3 regions of the Exiguobacterium sp. UBA5002 genome follow, and region 2 is predicted to be linked to each of the others. Evidence: a T-box and tRNA genes for the amino acid it is inferred to sense, from the RefSeq annotation. Region 2 holds a T-box; the other regions hold tRNA genes.

Region 1 (7,070 bases), on a different contig from region 2:
GTACGGTCGCGAACGGTGACATCGCGCGCTTCTTCGCTGGAGATCCGACAGCTGGGATTTATCAAGCAGGCTTCTTCCCAATCATGATGTTCGCCTTACCGGCTGCAGCTTTTGCGATCGTCATGGCTGCGCGTAAGGAAAATCGAAAAGCAGTTGCTGGAGCGATGATTGGTCTTGGATTGACGTCCTTCTTGACAGGTATCACGGAACCAATCGAGTTCTCGTTTATGTTCTTATCACCTGTTTTATATGTCATTCATGCGGTTTTAACAGGTCTATCGATGGCCATCGTTAACTTACTCGGTATTTTACATGGCTTCTCCTTCTCGGCTGGTTTTATTGATTATGCCTTGAACTTCGGGATTGCCACAAAACCATTACTTCTCATCCCGGTTGGTCTCGCGTTCGCGGTCGTCTACTACTTCCTGTTCTACTTCATGATCACAAAATTTGATCTGAAGACACCAGGTCGCGAAGATGAATCGCTCGTCACAGACACGGGAGTCGTTTTGACAGATTCAGACGATAAATATGAGCAACAAGCAGCTCAAATTTTTGCTGGATTGAAAGGAACAGAAAATGTCACGTCGATTGACAATTGTGCGACACGTTTACGTCTTCAAGTCAAAGATCCAAACATCATTGACGAAGCAGCGATTAAAGCGGCTGGAGCAAAAGGTGTCATGAAGATGGGGGCGACTAGCGTGCAAATCATCATCGGCACGGACGTCGAGTTCGTTGCGGATGCGATGAAACGACAGAAGTACAGCAAAACGACCTTTCCTGAGCTCAGGAAAGGTCGTTTTGCTGTACGTTCGCAACAGGCGCTGTTTTGCTTGAGCGATAGATTGGATAAAAGATTCCGATCAAGATAATGACGATCCCAATCCATTGAGAACTCACCAGATGTTCATCCAAAATTAAAACGGAACAGATGACAGCTGTCGGTAGTTCAGCCGCTCCAAGCAGAGAGACACTTGCTGGAGAAAGATGAGGCGCACCCGCAGCAAATAAGAGTGGTGGCAAAATCAACGCGAATAGACCGAGCGGAATCGCGTATAACAGAAGTCCATTTTCGAAGTTCGCAGACGACAAGAACGTTGTCGGTGGATACATGATCATGACAAAAGCAAGACCACCTGTCATCATATAGAAGCTTTTCTTGATGACAGGTAGATGATTGGCAACGCGTCCACTAGCGAGTAGGAAAATCGAGAAACTAACAGCAGCTCCAAGACCGAATAATGTTCCACGCAGGTCGAGTGGGCTCGAGTAAGCCGCACTCGCAAGAATGGCTCCGCCAATCAGTAGAATCGCGGACAGGAAATGCGCGCGAGTAGGTAAGCGTCTGAATGCGAGAGCATCAATGATGACACCAATCCAAGTGAATTGGAATAAGAGAATGATCGCAACGGATGCCGATACGGTCTGAAGACTTTGGTAATAGAGGTAACCGGTTGTACCGCTTGAAATACCAATCAGCATGAGAAGACCAGCTGTTTTGAGATCGAGACGAAGGTTTTTCGTAAATAAGGCAAGTCCGAAAATCATGAGCCAGCCGAAGAAAAATTGACTACCTGAAACGGCTGCTGAGTTGAATCCAGCGGCATAAGCGAGTTTGACGATCGTTGAGAGGACACCATAACTGATAGCGCCGATGAGAACGAATAAAGTGGCTTTTGAGCGATGCATGAATAATTTCCCTCCATTTTTAGTAAAAACCACACAAAAAAGGTTGCAACGGGGCCTTGTCCAGGTTTTTTGGACAGGGTTTGGTTGCAACCTGTGTGATTTATTGAGTTGATGTGTCGAGCAAACGATACAGCCGGGTTTTCGTTTGATTATACTGAACGGTCAGTGCATTCCACTTCTTTAATGACGCGGTAGCTTTCCGTGTTAAACGATTTAAATCCGCTGTTGACTCATCAATCTTAACGAAATCCGGTTTTTTCGTCAAGCGTGAAAGCACTTTCTTTTCGGCGTCCATCGCTTGTCGATACGTTTTCGAGAACGTTTGAAACGTCTGCTGGCGTTCCTTGATGATTGCTACTAAGGCAGTTCCTTCTGTTTTTGCTTTACCATCAAGTTGGTTGACAGCATCCTGCAATTCTTCAAGATCAAGTGCAGCGTATGTTTCTTTACGTAACGTTTCTTCTTGTTTCAATAAAGCAAGCCGTTCGTCATTTAAGGCTTCTAATTCCTCTCGTTCATTTTGAGAGCGTTTGATTTCTTCAGCACCTGCATCAAGAACGGCTTGGTACGTATTAACTGAAATTTCGTCCTTACGAGCACGTTGATCAGCTAGCGTGAATGCTTTCTCTTCATCTTTGACTTGTTGCTCTAGCTGTTCATGAAGAGAGGCTGGTGAATCGTTGGAACAGGCAGCGAGTCCGAAGCTCGACAGGAACAGTATTGCTACGAATGTTTTTTCCATCTGGATAGTAACTCCTTATAAATTCGAGTGTTGCGCGAAGTTGTACGGAATATGGAAATCTTCATCATAAATCGCGAATTGATAGCCTTTTTTCTGAAGTCCGGCAACAATGGCTGGAAGTGCCTTGATGGCTTGTGGTTGTTCATGTAAGAGTATGATTTCAAACGGACGCTCTGCTCGCCGAATAACCGTATTCGCTACTTCTTTTGCACTATCTTTGTAATACCAGTCCATTGAATCGATTGACCAGTCCCACACACGGAAGTCTGCTGAATGAATGGCAGATGCCATTTTTTTCGTGATGCCGGGATCAGAGCCATAAGGTGGTCGTGTCAAATGTGGTGTTAGCTTCGTCAACTCATGGATTTTCTTCTGAACACTTTGCATCTCTGAGACATACTTTCCTTTTTCGTATAATGTATCGTAATCGTGTGTTTCCCCGTGTAATCCGATATAGTGTCCAGCTTTAGCAGTAGCTTTGACTTCTTGCGGAAAAGCATCTACTTGTGATCCGAGATAAAAGAAAGTGGCACGAGTCTGAAGTTGATCCAATGTTCGAAGTAAGTCCGGTGTTAATACGGATGGACCATCCTCGAATGTTAAATAAGCGACTTTTTTCGTCACACCATTCCATTTTTCCACGCGTGCTTTTTCCATATTGACGACAGGTACTTCAGTAATGGATTTACCTGTCGTAATGGATTGCTGTTCAGGAGTAAATACGTATCGATAAGCGACATATCCCCCAACTCCGAGAAAAACAAGTGTGAGAAGTAAGAAAAATCGAGGGAAAAACTTTCTTTTTTTTGTACGCGGTCGTGGACCGAGTTCACTAGCGTGGCTTGAGGTAAATGGATCCATCGTTGTCTGTCGCTCCTTTTGTCAAAAAATATCATATACAGATAATGTAACATTCTGACTGTTTCTTTTGTAACAAACAGATGACAAAAAGATGACGGAAAATCGATTTTTCTAAAAAATATCGATTTATTTAGAAAGAGTTTAAAAGAAATAAAAAAACAACCACTAAGTAAGTGATTGTTTCATGTGTTATTAGTGTTCTGTTACAGCACACTCATCGCATTCCGTTTGATAGGATTCACATTGTTCATCCATCTCTTTTCCGCAATGGGCACACGTCTTGACGGGAAGCTCACGATAGAATGCAGCAGATGCTTCTTGATAAAGGGGTTGTTCCATGTGTTTTTCCTCCTTCAAAGTAAACGCAATGATTTTTTTTCTTGATTTTATTGTATTAGTACAGAAGTTTAATGTCAACTATTGTTTTATAACAGTTAATTCATTTGAAGTACTGATAGAGGACAATGAAAAAGAGACATGCTACGATATCTAAATAATCTGATAATGATAAGGGGGATTTACACATGACACAGGCAACACTTGATACAATCCGTGTCTTAACAGAAAGACGTTCCGTTCGTCATTACGACGAAACGTTCAAGCTTTCAAAACAGGAAGTAGAAGAACTATTAGAATGGACGACAGCCGCGCCGAGTGCTTGGAATTTGCAACACTGGCATTTCACGGTCTTTCATTCGGAAGAAGCGAAGCAGCAGCTTGCACCGATCGCATACAATCAGCCGGCTATCACTTCGGCTTCAGCAGTCATTGCGATCTTAGGTGATGTTCAAGCTAATCGAAACTACAATTCGGTGTACGGTCCAGCAGTAGAAGCAGGTGGCATGACAGAGGATCTGTTTGATTCGATCAAGGCACAGGTAGAAGGCGCTTATCAAAGTGAGGCGTATGGTCGCGACGCGGCTATGTCGAATGCGAGCCTTGCTGCGATGCAATTGATGCTTGCGGCAGAAGCGCGTGGATTATCAACACTCGCAATGGGGGGATTTGATCATCAACGTTTTGCAGAAACGTTCATCACCGAGTCACGGTATGTACCGGTCATGTTAATTGCTGTCGGAAAAGCGGTTGAAGATGCGAAAAAACGTCCGGCACTACGTTTACCGATTGATCGAGTATCAACCTTCCTGTAAGTCATTCAAAATGGGGGAAGCGGGGTTGATTCCCCCATTTAAATTTTTTTATTTTTTTCGGAAAAAGACTTGTCAACCTTTTAGTTTCTTGATATATTAATACATGTCCTAGCAAGTACATAACGTACTGCAAACATGATTCTGTAGCTCAGCTGGGAGAGCGCTACCTTGACAGGGTAGAGGTCGCTGGTTCGAGCCCAGTCAGAATCATACCGAAAGCCCGCTTCTCCTTTAAAGGAAAAGCGGGCTTTTTTTTATTATTTCTTTATCTCATCCTCTGTGACCCATTTATGATTTTTCACCATCTCTCCACTGTCCGTTGGTTCATAGTTCACCATATAAACAGTCGTTTCTTTTACTTCGTCAATCGTCGCTTTAGCTCCATCCATACCCTTCATATGATCCGCTTTGACAGTCGTTTCATCACCAACTTGTAGTGGCTTAGTTGGAACGGGATCGAGTTCTTCCTGAATGACCCATTTATGATTTTTCACCATTTTTCCACCATTGGTCGGTTTGTAACTAATCGCATAGACGACGGTATCATAAGCTCCCGCAATCGTTGCTTTAGCTCCGTTCATTCCATCCATATGATTCGTCGTCAACGTGACGTTGCTTCCTTTCGGATAAGTCGGATCACTGGCTTCCTTTAGACCAGACGGTATCTTTCCATCACTCGAATGCATCATATCTCCATGAGACATGTCGTGTGAGTCGCTATTGCTTCCTTCGTCATTTGAAGCGGATCCGCATGCACCGAGCCAAAGCGTAGAACTAAGAGCCAGTGCGGTTAACGTCAATGATTTTTTCATAATAAAACCCTCCTGAATTCACTAGTCTTTTTTATTATACCCAGCGTATGTGCAAATCGTGTGCAGATGAGGTGACAGTTTCGTTTGTCAGCGTCGATCGTGTTTTTTTCGCTATACTAATAGTGAAGAGAAAGGGAGGAAATGTCATGCGTCGTATTTCATACTCGGTCGGAGGAATCGTGCTTGCGGCATTTTTAATTTGTGGCAGTGTGTTGTTTGGGACGTTGTATTATCAGTTGTCTCAAACACGAACGCAGGAAGTAGTGGACGGTTTACTGAACCGAGGAAATACCCATCGTGATGTCCTTGTCGATTCCTATGACCAAACGACGATGCGCCATGTCAGCATGATGGAAGCAGATTCATCGTTTACTGTGGTGATCACTGATGCAGATGGAAAACGACTCGAAGCGTCACGACCTTTGTCGAATGAGATGAAAAGTGTGCTAGAGCATACGGATTTCGATTACCGTCAACAAGGAAAAATCGTGACGATGCGTGACTTTTTAATGACGGACAGTCCCATTACCATCGACGGGAAACATCGGGGTCATGTCTTCATGTTCGCTTCTAAAGCAATCGTGGATCACGTACTTGATCCGTTGAAACAGCAGTTTTTCCAAGTGGGTCTGCTCGCACTTTTATTAGCAGGTGCGGCAAGCATTTGGACGACCCGGCTCATCTCTCGTCCGCTGGTTCAAATGGAAAAAGCGACGGCACGTCTATTAGATGGGGAAGATGGAGCGTTGCCGATTGATCGACAAGACGAACTGGGACAATTGGCGCGTTCGATTCAGCAATTAAAACAAGATCTCGATTTTTTGAATCGGGAACGATCCGAATTTTTAGCAAGCGTATCTCATGAACTACGAACACCATTGACATATATAAAGGGATACGCGGACATTCTCGAACGTCAAACGTTGACGCCGGATGAGCAACAACGCTACATTACGATCATTCGAGAAGAAAGTCAGCAAATGAATGAATGGATTGAGCAATTATTTTGGTTAGCACGCATTGATGCCAATGCTTTTATGATGGAACGAAAACCTGTCGATGTCGAAGACTTGATTCATCAAGTGATACGATTGATGCGCCTGGACATCGAACAAGAAAATGTTTCGTTCGAGATAGAAGGTGAGCGAATAGAAGTGATGGGTGACGCTCAGCAGCTCCGTCAGATGATCGTGAATATCATTGAAAATGCACGGCGACATACGACGTCGGGAAAAATCACCGTTCGTTATGGTGTCAACGCAGTAGGAGTTTTCATTCAAATCGAAGATACAGGAGAAGGGATCGCTGCAGAATCTTTACCTCATGTAACGAAACGGCTCTACCGAACGGAAGCATCTCGTTCTCGAAAACATGGAGGAACTGGAATCGGACTCTCCATCGTTGAAGCAATTGCTCAGACACATGGAGCAGAATTGAACATCAAGAGTCAACTTGGACATGGAACACAAGTGACACTGCAGTGGAAGGAGAAATAAAATGCCGCATGTATTGATCGTAGATGATGAACCAAGAATGCTTGAACTGCTCAAACTGTATATTCAGCCGTATGGGTACACGTGTCAGCTTGTGGATTCTGCGCAACAAGCTCTTGATCTCTGCCGTCAGCGCGTATTCGACCTGATTTTACTAGATGTCATGATGCCGGATATGGATGGCTGGACATGTTGTCGTCTCATTCGAGAACACTCTAACATCCCGATCTTAATGGTTACGGCGCGGAATCAACGGGAAGACATCATTCGGACACGAGAAGTAGGAGCGAATGATTACATATCAAAACCGATTCAAGAA
Region 2 (10,813 bases):
TTTTGAATGCGGTTCATGTATATACGTAAAGCTTGAAAAAATCAGTAAGCTTGCTACTAACAAACGGACCCACTGTCTCATCGCTCATCGTCTCCTCATCATTTCGTTGAAATCCGGGACTATACTTCCCCAATTTCATTATAACGAGCGAAATCGCATTTTCCCTATTTTGTAAAAGAGTTTGTGTACATTTGACGCACTTCACTGATGAAATAAAGTGATCCCGTCACGACATATGTTCGATCTGCGCTTAAGTGACCAAAGAATGCTTCGACCGTCGTTACGTTAGCGCCTTCCTTTTGCAACTCATCCATCGTCCGCGCTCGCGGGAAATCAAATGTCGTTTCGTAAATATCCGGTGTAATGCTACGTAACTGCGTTAGCATCGCTGTCCGGTCTTTGTCACGCAAAATCGAACAAAGTAACGTTACCGGTTTTGATTCCGCTTTTAACCGTTCCACAAGTGCCGTGATGCCTTCCGGGTTATGGGCACCATCGAGAATGATTCGTGGTTTGCGTGAGATAATCTCAAACCGTCCCGGATGTTTTGCTTCCCGTAGTCCTTTTCGGATTGCCGCTTTCGACCACCCGAGTCGCCGCGCACAGATGACAGCATTCGCCGCATTATGGACTTGATGGTGACCTTCTAGACCAAGACGTGTCTCCGGAATCCCATCATATGTCGCCCAGGTACCTGTCTCTTTCAGACGGTAACGGATGATCGCTTCCTGACTCCATTTCAACGTCGCATTTCGGTCCCCGCAATACGCCATTAACGGTACCGTCAGCTCTTCCTGCAGTTTTCCCGCGATGACCGGTGTCCCTTGTTTGATGATCCCGAACTTCTGTAAAGCAATCTCTTGGAGCGTATCTCCGAGAATCGCTTGATGATCGTGCCCGATCGACGTGATGATCGCCGCGACCGGCTTCTTGAAGACGTTCGTCGAATCATACAAACCACCGAGTCCAACTTCATAAATGACGAAATCGGGACGAATCTGATTAAAATAATAGAAAGCAAGTCCCGTTAATGCCTCGAACTCAGTGACCGTACCGAGTGCCGGATCGATATGCTGGATGGCAGCTTGAACGGCGATCGCAGCAGCGACGAGATCATCTTCTGCGATCGGTACCCCATTCAACATGATCCGTTCCTCGAACTGAATGATATACGGCGACGTGAACGTCCCGATGCGTAATCCTTCCGCAATTCCCATCTCACGTAAGAACGCAACCGTCGATCCTTTCCCGTTCGTGCCAGCGACATGAATCGTCGGAATCGCGTCCGGGTCAATCTGTAATTCCAGTAACATCGCCTGCATCCGTTCAAGACCTGGTTTGACGCCGAATGCTAGTAAGCTCGATAACCAATCCAATACATCTTCTCGCGTCCTCATGTTGTTCGCTCCTTTAAAAAAAGTGGCTCAAGGAAACTTGAGCCACTGCTGTAATTAGTGTGAGAGTTCGTTGATGCGTGCTTCGACAGCTTGACGTTTTTCCGTATAATCAAGTGCCTTCGCTTTTTCTTCATCAATGACATGTGCTGGTGCTTTGCCGACGAAGCCAGGGTTGTTGAGTTTTTTCTCGACCCGTTCAACTTCTTTCGTATACTTGACGAGTTCTTTATTCAAGCGCGCGATTTCTTCCTCGATGTTGATCAAGTCCGCGAGTGGGATGAACAATTCTGCTCCCGTTACGATCGCACTCATCGCTTTTTCTGGTGCTGGCATCTGTTCTTCGATTCGAAGTTCAGATGCGTTCGTGAACTTTTGCAAGTACGAGCTGTTTGACGACAAGTCGTCTTGAACGCGTGCGTCATTCGTCGAGATGAACAGTTGGATCTGTTTCGACATCGGTGCGTTCACTTCCGCACGGATGTTACGAACCGAACGGATAACGTTCTGAACCGCTTCGAATGCTGGAACAGCTTCCGGGAAGTCGAGTGACGCTTCGCGTGTTGGCCATGCAGCACGTGTGATCGTCTCGCCTTCATGCGGTAAGTGTTGCCAGATCTCTTCCGTGATGAACGGCATGAACGGGTGCATCAGACGCATGATTCGGTCGAGCGTGTACGCAAGAACTGAACGCGTCGTCTGTTTCGCTGCTTCATCTTCCCCGTTGAGCGGTAACTTCGCCATCTCGATGTACCAGTTACAGAAGTCTTCCCAAATGAAGTGATAAAGAATACGTCCCGCTTCACCAAACTCGTATTTGTCAGATAAACGCGTTACGTCGTCAATCGTCGTCTGTAGGCGTGTCAGAATCCATTTATCTGCGAGTGACTTCTCGCCTGTCAAATCGATCTGATCAAACGTTAGACCATCCATGTTCATCAAGGCAAAGCGGCTTGCGTTCCACAGTTTGTTCGAGAAGTTCCATGTTGCTTCGATCTTTTCCCAGTAGAAGCGGAGGTCGTTGCCTGGTGTTGATCCTGTCGTTAAGAACCAACGAAGAGAATCGGCACCATACTTCTCGATGACATCCATCGGGTCGATTCCGTTCCCAAGTGATTTTGACATCTTGCGTCCTTCCGAATCACGGATCAATCCGTGGATCAAGACGTCTTGGAATGGACGTTGTCCTGTAAATTCGTACGATTGGAAGATCATCCGTGAGACCCAGAAAGCGATGATGTCATAACCCGTAACGAGTGTCGATGTCGGGAAGTATTTTTGATAATCAGCAGCGTCCGTGTTCGGCCACCCCATCGTTGAGAACGGCCAGAGCGCTGAAGAGAACCATGTATCGAGGACATCGTTATCTTGCTCCCAGTTCTCAATGTCAGCTGGTGCTTCCTTGCCAACGTAGACTTCACCTGTTTCTTTATGGTACCAAGCCGGTATCCGGTGTCCCCACCAGAGTTGACGGCTGACACACCAGTCACGGATATTTTCCATCCAGCGTACGTACGTGTTTTCAAAGCGTTGTGGAACGAAGTTGACCTTGTCTGGTCCTTGTTGCTCCTCGAGTGCTTTTTGCGCGAGTGGCTCCATTTTAACGAACCATTGGAGTGAGAGATACGGCTCAACGATCGCGTCTGAACGCTCCGAGTGACCGACAGAGTGCAAGTGTGGTTCGATTTTGATCAAAACACCTTCTGCTTTTAAATCTTCAATGATTTGTTTCCGGCATTCGAAACGATCCATGCCTTCGTATTTCCCTGCGTTCTCGTTCATCGTTCCGTCTTCGTTCATAACGAGGACACGTGGTAATTCGTGACGGTTACCGACTTCAAAGTCGTTCGGGTCATGTGCTGGTGTAATCTTAACGACACCTGTACCAAACTCCATATCGACATAGTCATCGGCAACAATCGGAATCTCGCGACCAACGATTGGTAACGTGATCGTTTTTCCGACGAGGTGAGCGTAGCGCTCATCCTTTGGGTTCACGGCAATCGCTGTATCGCCGAGCATCGTCTCAGGACGTGTCGTCGCGAGTTCAACGTGACCTGAACCGTCTGTCAGTGGATAGCTGAAGTGATAGAAGGCACCTTCGATATCCTTGTAGATGACTTCGATATCCGAGATCGCTGTTTTCGTCGCCGGGTCCCAGTTAACGATGTATTCGCCACGATAGATCAAGCCTTTTTCGTAAAGTTTCACGAAGACTTCTTGAACTGCTTCCGACAACCCTTCGTCGAGCGTGAAGCGTTCACGCGAGTAATCGAGTCCAAGACCGAGTTTTGCCCATTGTGCACGGATCGTTGACGCATACTCTTCTTTCCATGCCCAAGATTGCTCGAGGAATTTCTCACGACCCATTTCAAGACGTGATTGCCCTTCTGCCCGCAGTTTTTGTTCGACTTTTGCTTGCGTCGCGATACCGGCATGGTCCATTCCTGGTAGATAAAGGACGTCGAATCCTTGCATCCGCTTCATCCGTGTCAGCATGTCTTGTAACGTCGTGTCCCACGCGTGACCAAGGTGCAATTTACCTGTGACGTTCGGTGGTGGAATGACGATCGTGTACGGCTCTTTTTCTGGATCCTGATCGGCTTTGAAATAGTCACCTTTCACCCAAAAGTCGTACCATTTTTCTTCCGTTGCCTGCGGATCATACTTCGTTGGCATTGATAATTCCTGCATCCTGATCGCTCCCTTTTTGTCCATAATAAAAACGGCTTCTCTCGTCCTATGCTAAGGACGAAAGAAAGCCGTTGCTTTTTTCCGCGGTACCACCTTAGTTCATCCAAAATCGGATGCCCTCGAGCCACGTAACGTGTGGAGGACGGATATCGCTCGTAAGACTCACGATACCAGCTCGTGGGGTGACCTTCCTCCTGTTCGCCCGTCACATCTTTCAGCCAAGGATGTGTTCTCTACACCGGTACGAATACAAGACTACTCTTCCCGTCATCGCTGTTGCCATTTTCTTCTTTACTCATTTTAGCCGAGAGTTCAAGCAATCGTCAAGAACTGCTTAACGACCAAATTCAACTTGGAGTTCCTTGAACGTCAATTCGACGGCTTCGATCGTCCGCTCGATGTCTTCATCCGTATGAGCGATCGACAGGAAGAGACCTTCGAATTGTGATGGTGGTAAGAAGACACCTCGCGCCGCCATCTTTTGATAATACGAACGGAACATCTCAAGGTTCGATGTTTTCGCTTTTTCGAAGTTCGTGACGCGTTCATTCGTGAAGAAGACACCGAACATCGCGCCTGCACGGTTCGTCGTCAGCGGAATGTTGTATTTCGCCGCAGCGTTCAGGTAACCTTCCGACAAACGGCTCGCTTTCCGGTCGAACTCTTCATAGTGCTCTGGTTTCAATTGTGTCAATGTCGCTAGACCCGCTGCCATCGCGAGTGGGTTCCCGGATAATGTACCCGCTTGATAGATTGGACCTTGTGGTGCGATCTGTTCCATGATGTCACGACGTCCGCCGTAAGCCCCGACTGGCATGCCGCCGCCGATGACTTTACCGAGACATGTGATGTCCGGTGTGACACCGAAGTGTCCTTGCGCACAGTGGAATCCGACACGGAAACCGGTCATGACTTCGTCAAAGATCAATAAAGCGCCGTTTTCCGACGTGATTTCCCGTAAGCCTTCGAGGAAGCCTGGTTCTGGTGGCACGAAGCCCATGTTCCCAGCAGCCGGTTCGACGATGACACCGGCGATATCGTCGCCGTGTTTTTCAAACGCGATCCGGACAGCATCCAAATCGTTGTACGGAACTGTCAGCGTCATGCTCGCGATTTGCGCCGGAACGCCTGGTGAATCTGGTAATCCGAGTGTCGCGACACCTGAACCTGCTTTGATCAAGAGCGAGTCACCGTGACCATGGTAACAGCCTTCGAACTTGAGGATTTTCGTCCGACCTGTGTAGCCACGTGCGAGACGAAGCGCTGCCATCGTTGCTTCAGTCCCTGAGTTGACCATCCGGACGACTTCGACCGACGGCACCCGACTGATGACGACTTCCGCCATCGCTGATTCGATTTCCGTTGGTGTCCCGTAGCTCCAGCCACGTGTCGCTTGTTCTTGGATCGCTGAAGTGACGATTGGATCGGCATGACCGAGAATCATTGGTCCCCATGACAGGACATAATCGATATACTCTTTTCCGTCGATATCATAGAGCTTTGATCCTTTCGCATGATCTGCGAAAATCGGTGTCATCCCGACCGATTTATAAGCACGGACCGGACTGTTGACACCACCTGGCATGAGCGGGAGTGCCCGCTCGAATGCTTCTTTTGATTTTGAGTTCTGGTTAATTAAGCTCATTTCGACCCCTCCAGGTAACGACAAATGTCTTTTGCGAAATAGGTGATAATTAAATCAGCGCCTGCTCGTTTAAAGCCAAGCATCGTCTCAAGGACGATTCGTTCTTCGTCGATCCAGCCGTTCAAGGCAGCGGCTTTGACCATCGCATACTCACCCGATACGTTATACGCAACGATTGGTAGATCGATTCGCTCGCGCACATCACGAATGATATCCATGAACGCAAGTGCAGGTTTGACGATCATGAAGTCAGCTCCTTGATCGACGTCCGCTGTTGCTTCGCGGAACGCTTCGCGACGGTTTGCTGGATCCATTTGATAACCTTTCCGGTCGCCTTCTCCCGGTGCCGAGTTTGCCGCGTCACGGAATGGGCCGTAATAAGCAGACGCGTATTTAACACCATAGCTCATGACCGGAATATGGCTGAAGCCGTTCTCGTCTAATCCTTGACGAATCGCTGCGACGAATCCGTCCATCATCGATGATGGAGCGATGACGTCGGCACCTGCTCGAGCTTGTGAGATGGCTGTTTTGACGTGAAGCGGTAATGACGCATCATTATCGACCGTACCGTCGGCGACGATTCCACAGTGACCTGTCGACGTATATTCACATAAGCATGTGTCGGCGATGACCGTTAGCTGCGGGGCAACCTTCTTGACGAGACGTGTCGCTTCTTGAACGATCCCGTGATCGTGAAACGCACCTGATCCTTGCTCGTCTTTTAAGTGGTCGTGCGGGACACCGAATAAGATGACAGATTCGATTCCAAGTGCGACGACTTCTTCAATCTCAGCCGTCAGATGGTCGAGTGATAAGTTGAAGACGCCTGGCATCGAACTGACTTCGCGTTTAATGTCTTCGCCTTCTGCAACGAAGATCGGATAAATCAAATCTGATTTATGCAACTGGTTCTCGCGGACGAGTGACCGGAGTGATGCGGTATGACGTAAACGACGGTGACGTGCGTATTCTAATGTGTTCATGCTGATTCCTCCTCAATGATACGATCAATCATGCCGTCCACCGTGAATTCACGGGCGACATGGATCGGTTGAAGTCCGGCTGCTTTTGCTGCTTGCTCCGTGATCGTCCCGATGACGATGAAGGTCGTCTTCGGGTCTAGCGGAGCAATCGCTTCGACAGCGGAAGGACTCTGCAGTCCAATATAGGTGGCATTTCTGATAAGAGCTTCAGGTAGTCGACGGGTGACGGTTTCATAGGTGATGATATCCTCGATCGTATATCGATTCAGTTTTCGTAACTGATCGACCGGTGCTTGCCGCGAGCGGTTCCCTCGCGCAAAAACGATATGATCGCCGTCAGATAAGTGTGGTACGAGTTCTGCGACGAGTGCATCTCCTGTAAAGGTCGACGGACAGAAGTCGGCTGTTCGACCGTACTTCGCAAGTGCGTCTGCCGTCTTTCGTCCGACGACCGCGATACGCGTTGCTGCTAATTCAGGCAATGCATCAGCAATCCGGTGGACACCATTCGGACTCGTCACGATGAGCCAATCAATTCCCCTTGGCAACGTAAACGAAACCGGTCGCGTTTCAATGACAGGATAGTGCACTGACTCGATCGCGACGGCGCGCAGTCGCGCCATCTGCTCGGTCGTCGGTGGTCGACTGCCCGTGAAGAGTACCTGCTTACAAGTCATCCGGAAGTGTCGCGAGAATCTCACGACCGCCCGAAGCAAGCAGACGTTCGGCAACGTCTTGACCGAGTTGCATCGGGTCAAGACCTGATTCGCGCTCGATTAGGATTTGCTCTCCATCGACGGATCCGATGAATCCAACAAGTGTCGTTGACATGTCTTCGTTAATCGTCGCGAATCCACCGACCGGAACGTGACAGCTACCTTCGATCGCCGCTAAGAAAGCGCGCTCTGCGTATGCCACTTTTTCTGTCATCTGATCATGGATCAGGTGCAGGAGATCACGTACTTCTTGATCATGTTCGCGACATTCGATACCGAGGATTCCTTGACCGACAGCTGGAATCATGTCTTCTGTTGAAAGATATTCCGATACGACATCTTCAGACCAACCCATCCGTTTTAAACCAGCTGCTGCAAGCAGAATCCCGTCAAACGGACCATTTTTTAATTTATCAAGTCGTGTATCGATGTTCCCGCGAATCGATTCGATTTTTAAATCAGGGCGGAGTTTTAGCAATTGTGATCCACGACGTAAGCTGCTCGTGCCGACAACCGCACCTTCTGGCAAGGAAGCAAGACCTTCTCCTGTTTTCGTGATCAAGGCATCACGCGCATCGACACGCGCTGGTGTGGCACCGATGATGAGACCATCCGGTAGTTCAGACGGTAAATCCTTCATGCTGTGAACAGCAAAATCGATTTCTTCGTCAATCATCTGCTGTTCGATCTCTTTTACGAATAATCCTTTACCGCCGACTTTAGAGAGCGTCACATCCAAAATGCGGTCCCCTTTTGTGATGATGTTCTTGATTTCGAACTCATACGGCGCGCCGGCTTGTTTCAACTGGTCAATGACCCATTTCGTCTGTGTCATCGCTAGCTTCGAGCTTCGCGATCCAACAATGATTTTTCGCATGCTAAAATCCCCCTGTACAATGATAAAGGGGCGGCACAAGTCCGCCCCATGCATTTTCTATTGTAACACAAATCGTACTTTGTTCACCGGTTCACAGCTTTTGCTGAAGGTGTCGTCTCTTCTGACGTCACGATTTCATCTTCGAGCCCATCGAACAAGTCTTCGTTTAATGCGAACGTATCCATGAACTGCGCAATCCGCTCATCGGCATCCGGTTTCGCTGCCGCATCTTTAATGTAAGATAGCGGTTCACGCAACAATTGATTGATGATGGATTTCATGTGTTTACCAATGACGGTTTTTTCACGTTTTGACATCTCCGGTAATTTCCGTTCCAAGCTTTGCATCGTTTCTTGTTGAATCCGCAATGCTTGGTCTCGTAATTCCGTGATGATCGGCACGACACCAAGTGTCGTCATCCACCCTTCGAACTCAGCGATTGCCGCTTCGATTCGTTGTTCGATTTTCGCCGCTTCCTTCATCCGTTCCGCCATGTTTTGCTGGACGATCGATGTCAGATCATCGACATCATATAAATGAACGCCTGGCAAGTCACCAACGGTCGGTTCGATGTCGCGCGGTACTGCGATGTCAATCAACAAGAATGGACGATCGTGACGGAACAGCTGTGCTGCTGCGATGTCTTCCCGTTTGATGATGGCGCGTTTTGCACCTGTTGAAGAGATGACGATGTCTGCCCGAAGCAAACCGCACTGCATTTCATTAATCGAATGCGCTGATCCTTCGAACCGATTCGCGACCTCTTCTGCTTTGGCGAGCGTCCGGTTAAAGACCGTGATGTCACGAGCTCCTGCTTCATATAAGTTGAGCGTCGTCAATTCGCCAGTTTCTCCCGCACCGATGACGACAATCGATTTATCTTCAAGCGATCCGAGTAACTGTTCGGCAAGCGTGACGGCAGCAGCACTGACAGAAACGGCATTTTCACCGATTCCAGTTTCTGCGTGAGCCCGTTTGGCGAGCGTGACCGCTTCTTTGAAGAGTTTGTTAAAGACCGTTCCTGTCGTTTCAAGCTTCTGTGCCATGAAGAAGCTTGTCTTGACCTGACCAAGGATTTGCGTTTCACCGACGATCATTGAATCAAGACCACTTGTCACGCGGAACAGATGTTTCATCGCATCGAATCCTTCATGGATGAAGAGATAGGGCTCGAGCTCTTCCATCGTCAAACCAAACCAGTTTGCAAGGAAACGTTTTGTATAATACCGTCCTGTATGTGGCTGATCCGTCACGACGTACAGTTCCGTCCGGTTACATGTCGAGACGATGACACTTTCAAAGATACTTTTTTCATCGCGCAATGCGACGACCGCTCCCTTCATCTCATGCTCCCCAAATGAGACTTGTTCGCGTATTGATACAGGCGCTGTTTTGTTATTCAAGCCGACCACTACGATATGCATACGCTCTACCCCTTACGTCCAAAGATTTCGTTCCGATCTATCTTTTCGTTCTCTATCCTACATTATAACCATTATAAAAAAGATTCCAATCAATTTATAAACTAAAATGAGTCGAAGTTGTGAAATCTTCTTCATTTTTTCTCTTCTTCTACCTTATCCCTCTCCCGTAAAAATCACAAACCCTCTGCTCCTAAAAAGAGCAGAGGGTTACACTTTACTTCAACGATTCAGGTGATACCGTCACGTCCGGTACGTCGAGACGTTGCTGACGTAAACGATAAATCCGAGCGATGTTCTGAATGACGACTTTTGAGACCGCATAGGTCGGAACTGCCAAGATGACACCGATGATGCCACCGATTTTCCCGGCAACGAGCAAAACGATGATAATCGTCAGGGGATGGACCTTGAGTGTTTTTCCTTGAACGTAAGGAGAAATCAAGTTCGATTCGATTTGTTGCGCGACGACGATCGTGATGATCGCATAGACCGCTTTGATCGGATCATCAATGAATCCGACAATGACTGCCGGGACGGCACCGATGTAAGGTCCAAGATACGGGATGATGTTCGTCACCGTACAGAATAAGGCAAGCAATAACGCATATTGAATGTCAGCAATGAAAAAGCCGATCAAGGACATCACACCGACGCAGATTGAGACGATGACCTGTCCGTTGACGTAATGCTTCACTGTCACGTGCATGTCGTGCAGAATTTTACGCGTTTCCGTTTCGTAGCTACGCGGTAACAATTTCACGACGGAGTCAGGGAATTTATACCCGTCAAGCAACATATACACTAAAATGAACGGCACTAAGACGATGATTAAGACCGTCGAAGAGATGACACCGAAAATCGTTCCAACGGACGTCGAGACGGACTTGAAGACGGTACCGACATACGATGTCGCTTCATTCGTCCACTTGTCAAATAAGTCCGTATTCTCGTGAACCCATGTCGAGATGAAACGATTGTCCATCAATTGATCGCGTAAGTTTAACGTCTGATCTCGTAATTCGATGACGAGCGTCGGAATGCTTGTCGCAAAATCCGTCACCTGCTCGACTAAAATTG
Region 3 (7,070 bases), on a different contig from region 2:
ACCACCGAGAAGGACGAACGATACGACCAAGATGATCGCCTTGTGCGAGAGTGATTTTTCAATCAGCTTGCCGTACCACCGTTGAAGAACTCCTTCTTTTTCTTCCGCTGGTACCTTTTTGAATGCAAACTTCGCGAGAATCGGTACGATCGTGATTGCCACAAGTAGTGAAGCAAGTAATGAGAAAATAATCGTCAAAGCGAACGGTAAGAAGAACTTACCAGTAATACCACCGACAAATCCAATCGGCAGGAAGACGACCACGGTCGTCAGCGTCGATGACGTGATTGCTTTTAGAATCTCTTTTGTCGATTGTTCGATGATCTCATCCGTCATACCGGATTCGGATTTTCGGACGCGCCGGAAGATGTTTTCGATGACAACGATACTATCATCGACGACACGACCGACTGCAACAGCCATCCCACCAAGTGTCATGATGTTCAGGGAGATATCTTGCCAGTTCAAGAAGATAGCAGCGATGAGTAATGATAATGGAATCGAGACGATGGCGATGATCGTCGCGCGGAGGTTCCGTAAGAACAAGAGTACAGCGAGTGATGCGAAGAGTGCACCAAGTAATCCTTCTTTGACGAGTGTCGCAACGGACTCCTCGATATCCTTCGCTGAATCGATCCCAATCGTATAGTCGACTTGATCGTCATATTTATTGAGGATCTTTGTGACTTCATCTGCGATTTCGACTGTATTGGCATCTTGTTTTTTCGTGATTGCCATCGATAAGGAATCTTTTAAATCGTAACGCGTTTTTTCACTTTGTTGCGAGACTGCTTCGATTTTTGCGATATCCTCTAGGCGAATCGGTTCTGCAGGTTCAGGCGCCTGATCTGCAGCTGTTCCACCTGTTGTACTTGGTGGTCCTTGCGTTGCACCTTGTGGTGGACCGCCAGCAGATGAACCACCTGTTTGACCGTTATTTGATGAACTAGCCGCACCTGCAGCAGGTGTCAATTGTAGATTTTTTAGTTTATCTAGATTTTCTAGTTTTTCCTCAACGCGAATCGGAATTTTCGAATCGTTTTCTGATAGCTGACCAGATGGGAACGAGACATACTTTCCATTGATTTGTTCCTTGATGCTTGAGAGCGAGAGACCCGCTTCCGTCGCTTTCTCCTTATCGACAGTGATTTGAACGAGATCATCCTTATAGCCACCAACCGACACGCTGTTGATGCCTGGAATCTTATTAAGTTCAGGTTCGATATCTTCCTTTAGAATTTTTTCGATGTCTTTGCCATCTTTGCTAAAGAAGGAGATATTATAGATCGGGAACGATCCAAAGGACAGACGATTTAATTTCGTCGTTGCTTCCTCCGGTATATTCGCATCTTGGATGGCAGCATCGATTTGTTGTTCGACCTTATCCATATCGGTATCGAACGGGAATTCGATGTTTAAGATACCGATACTTTCATAAGAAGAACTTGTTAGCTTGGTAGCCCCTTCAATTCCTTTAAGGGAAGTTTCAAGCTTTGAGACGACTTGTTTATCGACATCGTCAGGTGATGCACCAGGGTAAACCGCTTCGATTGAAATCTGAGGAAACTCGATTTCCGGGAACTGATCAACTTTTAATTGTGAGAAGGAATACACGCCTCCTAAAATCAATAGGATTGCAATGATGAAGACAGCAACCGAGTTCTTCAAACTAAATCGGGTTAAAAAGTTCATATGAACGCTCCTTTCTTTTATATGTGCTTATTTACATAGTAGAAGACACTCATAGAACCCGCAACTTTAAAACTGTTTTTATTTGAAAAGATCTTTTTGAAAAAAGATAAATTTTTTTGTTAAAAAGGCTTTACACTTTTCGATATGCTGCTATAATAAAAACATACCCAGTAACAACACAGCATGATTCTGTAGCTCAGCTGGGAGAGCGCTACCTTGACAGGGTAGAGGTCGCTGGTTCGAGCCCAGTCAGAATCATACCGAAATCGTTCCTTTTCGAAGGAGCGATTTTTTTGCGTTAAAAAACTATTCCCGAAATCAATCAGGAATAGTTGGAAGGGAGGTAAATTGTTTTATTGAATTTCGAGGTGGAGATCGCCACGCTTCGTCCACCCTGCGACGGTCGTCAATCGATAGAAGACGAGCGTCAAGACGCCAGGTAGAACGACACCAGTCAAGAAGAAGACGAGGAACGCCTGAGGACCTTGGTTGACGAAAATATTGAGTGGGGCAATCATCGAATTTAATCCAAGTCCTGCGAGTTCGTACGGTACTTTCAAAGAGAGAAGAAGCGTCGCGACAGGAGCTGAAATCATCGCTGCGAGAAACGGTGCAACGACAAGACGTGGATTTTTAACGATATTCGGGAATTGTACTTTAGGTGTTACAAAGAATGAAGCAATCAAACCACCTGGATCCGTCTGACGGTATGCCATCAACGTGAAGCCGACGAATTGAGCGGAACAGCCAATCAGTGCAGCGGCACTTGCTACAGGATCAAGTTGCAAAGCGATAGCGAGTGCAGCGGACGAAGCAGGAGACATCAATAAGACACTAAAGATGAGTGCAATGACAAGAGAAGTTGCGATTGGAGATGATTCAACGGATGCTGTGATCATGGCACTGAATTTTGTAAGGAGTGGTGTCGTGACGGCAGCAGCACCGATTCCAGTCACGCCGCCAGCAAGGACAGCGCTCATCGGGATGACCATCATGTCAAATTTCGTTTTTCCAGTCATGCGTTTTCCGACGTATACAGCGACGGCAGCTGCGAGTAACGCACTGATCGGCTGACCGGGTACAAGAACGAGTCCAGAAGCAGTTGATTGAAGAGCGGCACCACCGATCGTTGCTGCGATCATCGCGCTGAACAGGACAAGTGTGTTTCCTCCGAGCTGAAAGGCAATACCGGCACCAAGTGCAGGGGCGAGTAGTACTTTTGCGACACCACCAATCGTCAGTAGCATTTGGATATGTAGAAGATTTCCGAGCGTCTCAATCAGGAGTCCGACACCAAGTGTTACAAGAACGGCATTTGCCATTCCAGCTGATACTTTTACCATTCGATCCATCGCATATTCTTTCAACGTTGTCATCCTCTCTATCTATCTCTATTTTTTGCCATGAAAAAAGCCTATCCGTTTTTGGGATAGGCGCCACTCATTCTGTGCGGGCGCCTCATTCGATGCATCGAAAGAAGGGCCCAAAAATCATTTCCGTTTCATCATCGGAAAAGTTTTCAGTCCCTCATGCATAGAATAATCAGTCGGCCGGCTTGGTTAAATGGCTGTTGCGTCGGAATCATTCGATCGTGCCCCTCTCTGTGAATTTTTCTAAGCCTAACACGCTCTTGATTTATAATCAATATTTTCTGACAATTTATTTTTCCTGAAATCTGACAGGAATTCACGGTATCACCGGGAAATCCTAATGTACCAACAATGGAGGCGTTTACATGAAAGTGATGCTTTTTACAGATATTCATGGCAATGCATCAGCATTACGTGCAGTATTGTCCTATCTTGATCAACAACCAGATATCGATGCCGTCTATTGTCTCGGTGATCTTGTCGGCATTGGACCAGAGCATAATGAAGTCATTGATCTATTGAAGCAACGTCCTGATATTCAAACGATTTCTGGGAATCATGATGAATGTGTCCTTGCTTTAATTCATGGGGAGACCTATCCCGATAGTTACCGCCATGCGAAAGAGCACCATCAATGGATTGCGGATACGTTGACGCAAGAAAATCAAAAGTATTTGGAACGTTTACCGCGTGTCTTAAATATCATGCATCAGGAACAAACGATGCACCTGACGCACTATGCTTATGCCGATAAGACGAAGAAGATTGGTGAAGAGCCGTTAAAGCAAGCGGTGGATGGAACGAAAGAAAACTTATCCGTCCTGTTTGCTGGAAGTGAGGCGCGGATCATTGGTTTCGGTCACCATCATCCAGCGCAACAAGTCGAGACAGGACAAACACTCTTTATTAATCCAGGTGCACTTGGATGTCAGGAGACAGCCATCGCCCCAGTAGCAATCATTGATTGGGAGAAGGATCAAGTCCGTTCAGAAATCCTGAAGCTTTCATATGATGATCGACCATTTTTAGACGTCCTCAATACGACGGAGATGCCGGAACGTGAGTTGATGCGCCGTCTCTTCTTCGGTAGTAGGACATGAAAAAACCTTCATGAGTAGTTCATGAAGGAAGTCGATTAAGCAGATAGCTTCGTCATAATTGAGATGAGGCACACGACAATCAGTAACACGATACCGATGTTTCGTTTCAATGGATGGCGTGACCAGTAAAAGAATAGCGCAAGGACAGGGGCCACAAAAAAGGCAACGATGAGACTGATCAATGTTGCAAGAAATAATACAAACATCCAAAGCTTGCTAGTTGTCCGATATACCTGCCACATGTCGTAGAGCGACATGAGTGTATAGGCGAGTAACACGAAGATGATTCCGGTCGATAAACTCAAAGCGATCATCACTCCATTCCCTATTTAGTATAAGGGAAAGAGTGAGAATGATTACACGACTTGAAGTAAAAAAACATGACGAATCAATGAACGTATGATTAGACGCTGTAACGAAAAAAGAAAGGAGAGGGCATCTATGTCAGACATCTATCGCCGTTTTTTTCTATTTCCGGATATTTTGATCATGCTCGTAATACTGATTGCGGTCAGTAGTTATGTCCTTGCTCAGCCGTTTCATTGGTCGATTTTACTGTTCTTTTGTCTTGGACTGATCGTCTTTAGTTTCAGTGAATACCTGACGCATCGTTTTTTGTTCCATTTACCACCACCTAAAAATGCGCTTGGACGAAAATTGTTGAAACGACTTCATTACGATCATCATGCGCATCCGAATGAACTGCATCTGTTGTTTTTACCTGTCTGGTATTCCTTGCCGAACCTTGGTTTCTTTGCGGCTCTGACCTATCTTCTGACACAATCTGTCGTCTCGACAGCTGCAGCCGCGAGTGGATTGATCGTCATGTTACTTGTTTACGAGTGGAAGCATTATGTGGCGCATGTTCCGCTAAAGCCGAGAACACGCTTTGGGAAATGGATGAAAAAGACGCATCTGTTACATCACTTCAAAAATGAACATTATTGATTCGGTGTATCCAATCCGGTAGGAGATTGGTTATTTGGAACGCTGAAGGATGAAAAAACAGTCTTATCTAGCCAAACGGCACGTGATTTAGAAAAAGAATTGGATAATAAAAAACCGCCGATCCATTGATCAGCGGTTTTTTATTCACAGAACGCGCAACATGGCACGTCGAATCGTATCGAGTTCAAGTGGACGCGCAATCGATGGCCATTCGGCAATCAACGCGATATACGTTCGAAAGATCAAGAAGGCCGTGACATCGACCGGTATGTCGCGATCGTCTTGAGCAAGACGAGTCTCAAGTAATGTCTTGATATATTCGACGACATGTCGTTCAATCCGCATCCGTAATTCCTGCATCTCTTGTAATTTTAAGTTGCGTGTTTCTTCGATGATTTGAAGAATGAATAAGTGTTGTTGCTGATGATAGGCGATGGCGTCGATCATTGCTTGTTTATTTTCTTCTACGGTCGCCTGTTCGACGTAAGCGCGTTCTGCTTCTTCTTTCATCTCTTGCAACACACGTGTTACGAGTGATTCAAACAGATTGAGTTTACTTTCGAACAATTGATAGACGGTTGGTTTTCCGACATGAGCGCGTCGGGCGACACGCTCGATCGTCGTTCCTTTATAACCGAGTTCTGAAAAGCAAGCCATTGCTGAGTCGAGTATCAAAGTTTCTTTATCAGACTGTGTCATGTTGTTTTCGTCTCGCTTTCGTTGAGAGTAGAATCCGTTTGGCTCCGAGCCCTCCAACGAAGCTGATGATTAATGCGACGACTAATATGGTCGCAAGGACTTGACTATTGGATACGAGGGCATCCGTCACACCGAGTCCAAGCGCTTCGCGGAATCCACCGACCGAATATGTCATCGGTAAGAAAGCGTGAATCGCTTGGAAGAACCCTGGCGTCATTTCGACAGGGAACGTTCCACCACTACCACCGATTTGAAGAAGGAGTAGTAAGAAGGCAAGGAACTGTCCGACGCGACCGAGTAGCATCGCGAGCGTGAACAGAATGGTAATGAACGTCATACCTGTCAAGGCAGCGAATCCATAGAGCGCAGGGACACTCGCGACATCAGCATCCAGCACATAGACGATTGCTGTGGCCGCTGCGACACCTTGTAATGCGCCAATCGGTAAGATAAGTGATAATTTACCGACGAGGAAGCGCCATGTCAGACTCTCGCCATGTTCGGGACGAATCTGATAGACCGAAGAGAACATCAAGGCACCTGCGAACAAGGCAATACTAAGGATATAAGCTGATAAACCGGAACCGTAATTATTGACCGTCGAATAGTCATGTTCTTTTAAGACGACGGGTTCTGCTAGCATATTATCCCGCTCTTTTGTCGGTTTGACCGTCGCGTCTTTAGCTCCTTTGCTGAGCTCATCCTTCAGTGTTTTAGCTCCATCTTCAAGTTTCGTGTTGGCATCCGCGATTTTTGAAGCACCCTCTGTCGTTTTGCCGATACCATCTGTAATCGTAGAAGAACCAGATGCCAATTGTCCTAATCCGTTATTCAACGCGCTAGCCCCAGCTTGAAGTTGATGTGTACCATCGGACAGTTGGTTCGCGCCGTCAGCTAGTTGGGCACCGCCTGTTGCGGCTTTATGCACACCCGCAGTATACTGACCGAGTTTTTCATTGAACGTCTGTTGTCCACTAGCTAATTGTTGTGCGCCAGACTCGACTTGTTTCGCACCATCGACGAGCTTCAATTGTCCAGCGTTTAGTTGCGATACAGCAGACTGGACTTGCTGACCACCTGCGGCGAGTTGACCGATTTTCTTCGTTGCTTCTGTTGCTTGAGCAAGACTCTGATCAATTGCACCTTCTTGGGCAGCAAGACTTTGAATATTTTTTTCTAATGAACCAATAGAACCGAGTAATGTTTGTTTTTCTTCATCTGATAACTGTTCAGAAGCAGAAATAACTTCTTTTAGTTGAGC

What was found. The T-box of region 2 lies ahead of B4C70_RS08435 (valine--tRNA ligase). A T-box ahead of a tRNA ligase gene usually reads a tRNA of that ligase, here a tRNA-Val.
Region 1: it encodes a tRNA-Val, which carries the amino acid that the T-box ahead of B4C70_RS08435 (valine--tRNA ligase) is inferred to sense. The anticodon was not compared.
Region 3: it encodes a tRNA-Val, which carries the amino acid that the T-box ahead of B4C70_RS08435 (valine--tRNA ligase) is inferred to sense. The anticodon was not compared.

The regions. Positions count from the first base shown of each region.
Region 1 is NZ_DGYQ01000045.1:69,623-76,692, forward strand. Features, by position in the region: partial or broken gene nagE (N-acetylglucosamine-specific PTS transporter subunit IIBC) at 1-758, shown strand, start outside; gene B4C70_RS13515 (EamA family transporter) at 790-1,692, opposite strand; gene B4C70_RS13520 (YkyA family protein) at 1,793-2,434, opposite strand; gene B4C70_RS13525 (polysaccharide deacetylase family protein) at 2,450-3,295, opposite strand; gene yhfH (protein YhfH) at 3,488-3,634, opposite strand; gene B4C70_RS13535 (nitroreductase family protein) at 3,820-4,446, shown strand; tRNA gene B4C70_RS13540 (tRNA-Val) at 4,584-4,656, shown strand; gene B4C70_RS13545 (YdhK family protein) at 4,704-5,258, opposite strand; gene B4C70_RS13550 (HAMP domain-containing sensor histidine kinase) at 5,405-6,754, shown strand; gene B4C70_RS13555 (response regulator transcription factor) at 6,756-7,070, shown strand, end outside.
Region 2 is NZ_DGYQ01000026.1:244,705-255,517, forward strand. Features, by position in the region: gene B4C70_RS08425 (DUF5057 domain-containing protein) at 1-81, opposite strand, end outside; gene B4C70_RS08430 (bifunctional folylpolyglutamate synthase/dihydrofolate synthase) at 165-1,397, opposite strand; gene B4C70_RS08435 (valine--tRNA ligase) at 1,452-4,088, opposite strand; T-box leader at 4,139-4,368, opposite strand; gene hemL (glutamate-1-semialdehyde 2,1-aminomutase) at 4,423-5,733, opposite strand; gene hemB (porphobilinogen synthase) at 5,730-6,719, opposite strand; gene B4C70_RS08450 (uroporphyrinogen-III synthase) at 6,716-7,396, opposite strand; gene hemC (hydroxymethylbilane synthase) at 7,386-8,312, opposite strand; gene hemA (glutamyl-tRNA reductase) at 8,396-9,736, opposite strand; gene B4C70_RS08465 (AI-2E family transporter) at 9,951-10,813, opposite strand, start outside.
Region 3 is NZ_DGYQ01000045.1:82,817-89,886, forward strand. Features, by position in the region: gene B4C70_RS13585 (efflux RND transporter permease subunit) at 1-1,692, opposite strand, end outside; tRNA gene B4C70_RS13590 (tRNA-Val) at 1,878-1,950, shown strand; gene B4C70_RS13595 (PTS transporter subunit IIC) at 2,046-3,068, opposite strand; gene B4C70_RS13600 (metallophosphoesterase family protein) at 3,428-4,162, shown strand; gene B4C70_RS13605 (hypothetical protein) at 4,198-4,476, opposite strand; partial or broken gene B4C70_RS13610 (sterol desaturase family protein) at 4,604-5,239, shown strand; gene B4C70_RS13615 (TetR/AcrR family transcriptional regulator) at 5,255-5,809, opposite strand; gene B4C70_RS13620 (YhgE/Pip domain-containing protein) at 5,796-7,070, opposite strand, start outside.